Regions from separate parts of the Mannheimia glucosida genome, predicted to be linked through region 1. Evidence: riboswitches for the same ligand, from Rfam matches in the RefSeq annotation. Region 1 holds a riboswitch; the other holds the start of a gene.

Evidence for each region. Region 1 has a riboswitch for lysine ahead of ACJ7Z2_RS08895 (Na+/H+ antiporter NhaC family protein). Riboswitches for the same ligand answer to the same signal wherever they lie in the genome.
Region 2: another riboswitch for lysine. It lies ahead of lysC (lysine-sensitive aspartokinase 3); the one in region 1 lies ahead of ACJ7Z2_RS08895 (Na+/H+ antiporter NhaC family protein).

The regions. Positions count from the first base shown of each region.
Region 1 is NZ_CP176502.1:1,855,348-1,858,750, forward strand. Features, by position in the region: gene ACJ7Z2_RS08890 (SDR family oxidoreductase) at 1-215, opposite strand, end outside; gene ACJ7Z2_RS08895 (Na+/H+ antiporter NhaC family protein) at 441-1,973, opposite strand; lysine riboswitch at 2,095-2,264, opposite strand; gene ACJ7Z2_RS08900 (H-NS family nucleoid-associated regulatory protein) at 2,410-2,820, shown strand; gene purU (formyltetrahydrofolate deformylase) at 2,890-3,403, shown strand, end outside.
Region 2 is NZ_CP176502.1:1,738,827-1,742,229, forward strand. Features, by position in the region: gene nagE (N-acetylglucosamine-specific PTS transporter subunit IIBC) at 1-1,214, opposite strand, end outside; lysine riboswitch at 1,487-1,678, shown strand; gene lysC (lysine-sensitive aspartokinase 3) at 1,777-3,129, shown strand; gene parC (DNA topoisomerase IV subunit A) at 3,200-3,403, opposite strand, start outside.

The DNA of each region.
Region 1 (3,403 bases):
GCTTTAGGGCGGCTATTCAATGCTTTTTCGACCTCATCGGGCTGTTGAATATCAAATGCAAGCGGTAGAAATTTATCGCCAAATTGCAAATGCAGTTCTTCTAAACGCTCTGCCCGTCTGCCCGTGCCAATTACTTTATAACCCGATTGAAGCAATAATTTACAAATTGCCAACCCAAAGCCTGCGGTTGCTCCTGTGACTAATGCTATTTTCATCTTTTCACCCTCAAATTTAAAATGTACTATTAAAGTAGTACAAAAAATTTAAAATTGCAAGAAATAATATTGCCATAAAAGAAAAAAGCGTACCAAAAGGTACGCTAATGCTAGGAGGATCTTATTTTAAGATTTATATAACACAACATTCGATATCCATATCTTGAGTGCTATTTTATCTCATCAATAAATCTCATTCTGTGATTCCCTTCACATTTTCAGAAATTAATGCTTTTTTTCTTTAAAAAGCAAAATGAGTATTGCCATAACAATAGCTGTAGCAATAAATCCCAATACCGCTGATTGGGTAAAGCCTACCACTAAGTAGCCAACAATAGAAGCGGTTGCAACTAATAAAGCATAAGGTAATTGAGAAATAACATGATCCATATGATTACATTGTGCGCCTGTTGAAGAAAGAATAGTGGTATCAGATACCGGAGAACAGTGATCACCACAGACCGCACCAGCCATTACTGCAGATAAACAAGGAATAATTAATGCTGGATCTGAATGCACTGCCATTGCGGCCCCAATTGGCAACATAATGCCAAATGTTCCCCAGCTAGTTCCTGTTGAAAACGCCATTGCTGCGGCTAACACAAATAGAATTGCAGGTAAAAACTCTGCTCCAATGCTTTCTGCAACCAATCCTGATAGATATTTCCCTGTTTGCATATCACTTACTACACCGTTTATTGTCCACGCAAAGAAGAGAATAGTGATTGCACCAGACATCATCTTCACACCTAAGCCATAAGCACGGACGTAATTTTTAAAAGAAATATTACCGCTTGTAATGATACAAATAGTTGCAACTATAAGCCCTGCCACACCACCAACAACTAATGAAATGCCTACCGTAGTATTTTCAAAAGCACCTAGTATAGAAAATGAAGCACCTGATTCGGCCAGTGCATCTGCACCTGTTTTCATCATCATTGAGACTGTAGCAACAATAAGTGCAATAATTGGCAAAATCAAATCGCGCACGTGTCCTTTCGTTTCAATTTGCTCATCATCTAATTCTGCTAAATGCGCTGCTTGACGTTCAAAACGCGCCATCGAACCAATATCAAATGAGAAATATGCCACAAAGAACACCATAATCATCGCAAAAATGGCGTAAAAGTTCATTGCGCTCATTGTCATAAATGCGCCTAGTGGCGAATAGCCTGTGATGGAATGCGTAGCCAATAAGCCAGCTATTAAGGTAATAATATAAGCCCCCCAGCTTGAAATTGGCATTAACACACACATTGGAGCGGCAGTAGAATCTAAAATATAAGCTAATTTAGCACGAGAAACACGGAATTTATCCGTAACAGGTCGGGCAATCGCACCTACTGCTAAACTGTGGAAATAGTCATCAATAAAGGTAAAGAAAACCAAACCTGCCGCCATTAATTTTGCGCCTCGTTTGCCTTTTACCTTTTTCTGCGCCCAATTCGCAAACGCCTGATTACTACCTGAAATACTTAATAATGACGTTAACACCCCTAATAAAAGCAAAAATAAAATAATGTTAACATTATTTGAATTTAATCCTTCTTCAGCCCCTTTATAAACTAAAGAAACAACGCTATTTTTAATATAAGTAAGTGCATCAAGAAAATTGCTATTAGTAAGCATAAATGCACCAAAGAGAATACCAATGCTAAGTGAAATAATCACCTTGCGTGTCACAATTGCCAATATTAGCGCAATCAGTGCCGGCAATACCGACCAAAGTGACGTAGAATAATCAACTAGATTCATAAAACCTCTAAAATGACTGTGTATAATTTGTATAAATAAGAATAGCCAAACAAGAGATCTACTGGGATATTTATAAAAATAAATATGAAAGGAAGGCAAATGTGAAATATCTGAAACCCACCCTAACAGTAGCACTCCGTAGCATTTACTACGACAGTGTCGTTTCTTTCGACAACGACCCCAACCAATTAAGATGACGCTTAATTGATTTCGGCAAATCCACCTTTCCTTCCCCTTCATCGTTTTCCACTCAGAAGAAATACTTATTGAATTCGCACCTCTACAATTTGTAGGACAGTGTTTAAGATAGCACGAATATCTTTAGATATAAAGTATCTATTTTTTTATTTATGCTTATTTACCTAAAATGCCTTTTGAGATATGATAAAAGGAGCATAAAAGCTACTTATATAAAACATTAATTTAGGAGAGTAAAATGTCAGCTTTAAAAAGTCTTTTGAATATCCGCAGCTTAAGGGCTTTGGCTAAAGATTTAGCATTAGAGCAATTAAAATCAATTTCTGAGAAATTAGATATAATTATTGCTGAAAAAGAAGAAGAAATGAAACAGGAAGAATTAGAAAAACTAAAACAACTAGAAAGTTTAAATAAATATAGAGAAATGCTAAAACAAGATGGGTTATCTATTGATGAATTAGCGGAATTATTAGCAGATAAAGTAATCAAAACCCGCAAAGCACGTAAAGCACTATCACCTCGCCCGGCTAAATATAAATTTGTTGATGCTAACGGCAATGAGAAAACTTGGACAGGTCAAGGCAGAACACCAAAGGCATTACAAGATGCTTTAGATAGTGGTAAAAAATTAGAAGATTTTGCTATTTAATTGGCTATAACTATTTTTAGTTTAAAGAGAACTCAATTGAGTTCTCTTATTTTTATAATAGGAAATGAAATGCTACAACAACACAAAATATTATTAACCGAATGTCCTGATGATACAGGACTTGTCGCTAAAATTACCAATATTTGCTATAAGCACCAATTAAATATTATTAAAAATTCTGAATTTGTTGAGAATGAAACTAAACGTTTTTTTATGCGTACCGAATTAAACGGAATTTTTAATGATGAAACCTTACTCGCTGATTTAAAATTTACCTTACCTGAAGGCTCAAGCTATAAATTACTCCCTAAACAAAGAAAACGTATCGTTATTTTAGTTACCAAAGAAGCACATTGTTTAGGCGACTTACTGATGAAAAATTACTATGGTGGATTAGATGTAGAAATTGCTGCCGTGATTGGAAACCACGAAACATTAAAAAGTTTAGTTGAACGTTTCGATATTCCATTCCATTTAGTCAGCCACGAAAATTTAACCCGAGTGGAACACGATAAATTATTAGCGGAAAAAATTGATGAATATTCACCTGATTATATTGTGTTGGCTAAATATATGCGGGTGC
Region 2 (3,403 bases), 120 kb from region 1:
GAAACCGCATTCACTGTTTGCACTTCGGTATCATCTTCACGCCCTGGCGTTTTTAAGTTAAAGGCTTGGATCACCACACGGAATAATACATAGTAAATTACCGCGAACACGATACCTTGAGCCAATAACATATACCACTGTATAGCCAGCGGATTTCGTGTCGATAACACTAAATCAACCAAACCTGCACTAAAACCGAAACCGGCAATCCATTCCATTGAGGCAGCAATATAAACAGATAATCCGGTTAATAAAGCGTGAACCACATAAAGCACAGGTGCAACAAACATAAAGGCAAATTCAAGCGGTTCCGTAATGCCGGTGAAGAACGAAGCTAAAGCAGCAGCAAACATAATAGAGGCTACTTGCACTTTCTTAGCCAGTTTCGCGCTGTGGTAAATAGCTAATGCTGCCGCAGGTAAGCCAAACATCATCACCGGGAAGAAACCAGCTTGATACATACCTGTTACCCCTATCACTGCTTTGCCCTCAGCCAATGATTTTGCTCCACCTAAGAAGTTTGGAATATCATTAATACCTGCAACATCAAACCAGAAAACCGAGTTTAATGCATGGTGTAATCCAACCGGAATTAACAAACGATTAAAGAAAGCATAAATACCTGCCCCTAACGCTCCCATATCTTTGATAGATTCCCCAAAAGAGACTAAAGCACCAAAAATAACCGGCCAGACATAGAGTAAGATAAATGACACCACAATCATTACCACTGACACCACAATCGGTACCAATCGTTTACCGCTAAAGAAAGACAATGCTTTCGGTAACTCTACTTGGTAGAAACGGTTATAAATTTCGGCTGAAATAACCCCTACTAAGATCCCGATAAATTGGTTGTTGATTTTACCGAATGCTGCAGACACTTGATCAACTGCAATCCCCTTTAGCTGAGCAACAGCCCCCGGAGACAACAAAGTGGTAATCACTAAGTACCCGACTAAACCGGATAATGCGGCTGCCCCATCTTTTTCTTTTGACATACCAAATGCCACGCCCACAGCAAACAGAATAGACATATTATCAATAATTGCCGCCCCAGACTTAATTAGCAATGCCGCTAATTGGCTATTCGCTCCCCAGCCGTCCGGATCAATCCAATAGCCTATACCCATTAATAATGCAGCTGCCGGTAATGCAGCAACCGGCACCATTAATGCACGCCCAATTTTTTGTAAATAGGTTAATGTACTCATAAAAGCCTCCAAAAATACCTCATAATGAGTAACTTAAGCATAGGAAAAAACCGATTAAAGAACAATCAAATAAATTTGGTTTTGTGATCCATTTCAAAATATTTTTTAGGAGTTTTTATTCAATATTAGAAATATGTTCACTTTTTATCGTGATATTTTAAATAATTATCTAAATAGCACTGGATTACCTAAATATTCATTGACAAAACATTAATAAAACGGTATTTCTATGCACACTTTTCAATACTGTTGAAAAAGAGTAATGGGCTTGCCATTACGGGAGAGGTGCAACACTCAGGCAACTTGATTTTAGGCAACTAGGGCCGTTTGAGAATTAAGTGATGGGAGTGATTGCCGAGGTGTGAATTCACTAGACTGGAATTAACATCGGCTGAATAGGTTGAATCCTATCAGCTGTCATTTAATAGGTTATTTTACCATATTAAATGGAGTGCTCTGATTAATTGGTTCAACAATAAAACCGTATAATCTACTCAAATTTCCTTTCCGAATATCCCCTAACACAATATTTATCTATTTTTGTTTTAAGGAAATTTTTATTATGTCTCATCTTTCTGTGGCTAAATTTGGTGGTACAAGTGTTGCAAATTTTGATGCAATGACCTCTTCTGCCAATATTGTAATTGCTGATGCAAATACTCGTGTGGTTGTGCTTTCTGCCTCTGCCGGCGTAACAAATTACTTAGTGGAACTTGCTAACGGCTGTGAAAAAGAACACCGTGATGAAGTCATCGCAGCAGTCCGCCAAATTCAATACAATATTATTGAAAAATTACAACATCAAGATGCCGTTAAAGCGGAAATCGACGAATTATTAGAACGTATTGAAACATTAGCAGAATCAGCCAGCCTAGCTACCTCAGCCGCCTTAAGTGATGAGTTAATCAGCCACGGGGAAATGATGTCCACCAAAATCTTCACGCAATTATTAATTGAACGTGGACACCCGGCAGTATGGGTAGATGTGCGTGACGTTGTGGCAACAAACAACCATTATGGAAAAGCAGCACCAAATGACGAGAAAACCCAGCAACAATCAGACAATGTGATTAAGCCATTAATCGCATCAGGCAAAATTGTGATTACACAGGGCTTTATCGGTCGTGATGATGAAGGCAAAACCACCACTTTAGGACGTGGCGGTTCAGACTACTCTGCTGCATTGTTAGCAGAAGTATTAAATGCTAACGATGTACTCATTTGGACAGACGTACCGGGGATTTATACTACCGATCCTCGTGTTGTACCGAACGCTCAACGCATTGACACAATGGCATTTAACGAAGCGGCAGAAATGGCAACCTTTGGGGCAAAAGTATTACACCCTGCAACCTTATTGCCGGCAGTGCGTAGTAATATTCCAGTATACGTAGGCTCAAGTAAAGCACCGGAACAAGGCGGTACTTGGGTAACCCGTGATCCACAACCACGCCCGACTTTCCGTGCGATTGCATTACGCCGCAACCAAATCTTACTCACGCTTTCCAGCCTTTCAATGCTACACGCACAAGGTTTCTTAGCGAATGTATTTGCGATTTTAGCAAAACACAAAATTTCGGTTGATGTGATTACCACTTCCGAAGTCAGCGTTGCATTAACCCTAGATAAAACGGGCTCAGCCTCTTCGGGTGCGGATATGTTATCAGCCGAACTACTCGATGAACTCAACGCATATTGCAATGTGCAAGTAGAAAGCGACCTCGCTTTAGTCGCTATTATCGGCAACAACTTACACGCTCAGTCCGGTGTGGCGAAAAAATTATTCCACACTCTTGAGAATTACAACATTCGCCTAATCAGCTATGGAGCAAGCAGCAATAATGTTTGCACCTTAGTGAAAAATGCAGAAGCAGACGATGTGGTTCGTTCGCTTCACAAAGGCTTATTTGAATAAGCAATAACTCCATTGCAAGCGGTTATTTGGGGCAAAATTGTTGGATTTACCCCCTAACCGCTTCTTCCCTTTACTCCACAATCTCCACCGTCGCATTAGTACTAAGCCCTCTTACAAGCTGTGAGCCTTTTCTTGCACGTTCGCCGCGGTAGTTGTCAATATCGCTCGGTTTTAATGTAATTTTACGTTTGCCGGACACAAAAACCAATGAGTTGGTTGGTTTGATGACCAATAAACGGGCTAAATATTCATCACCGGATTTTGCTGAGGCAGC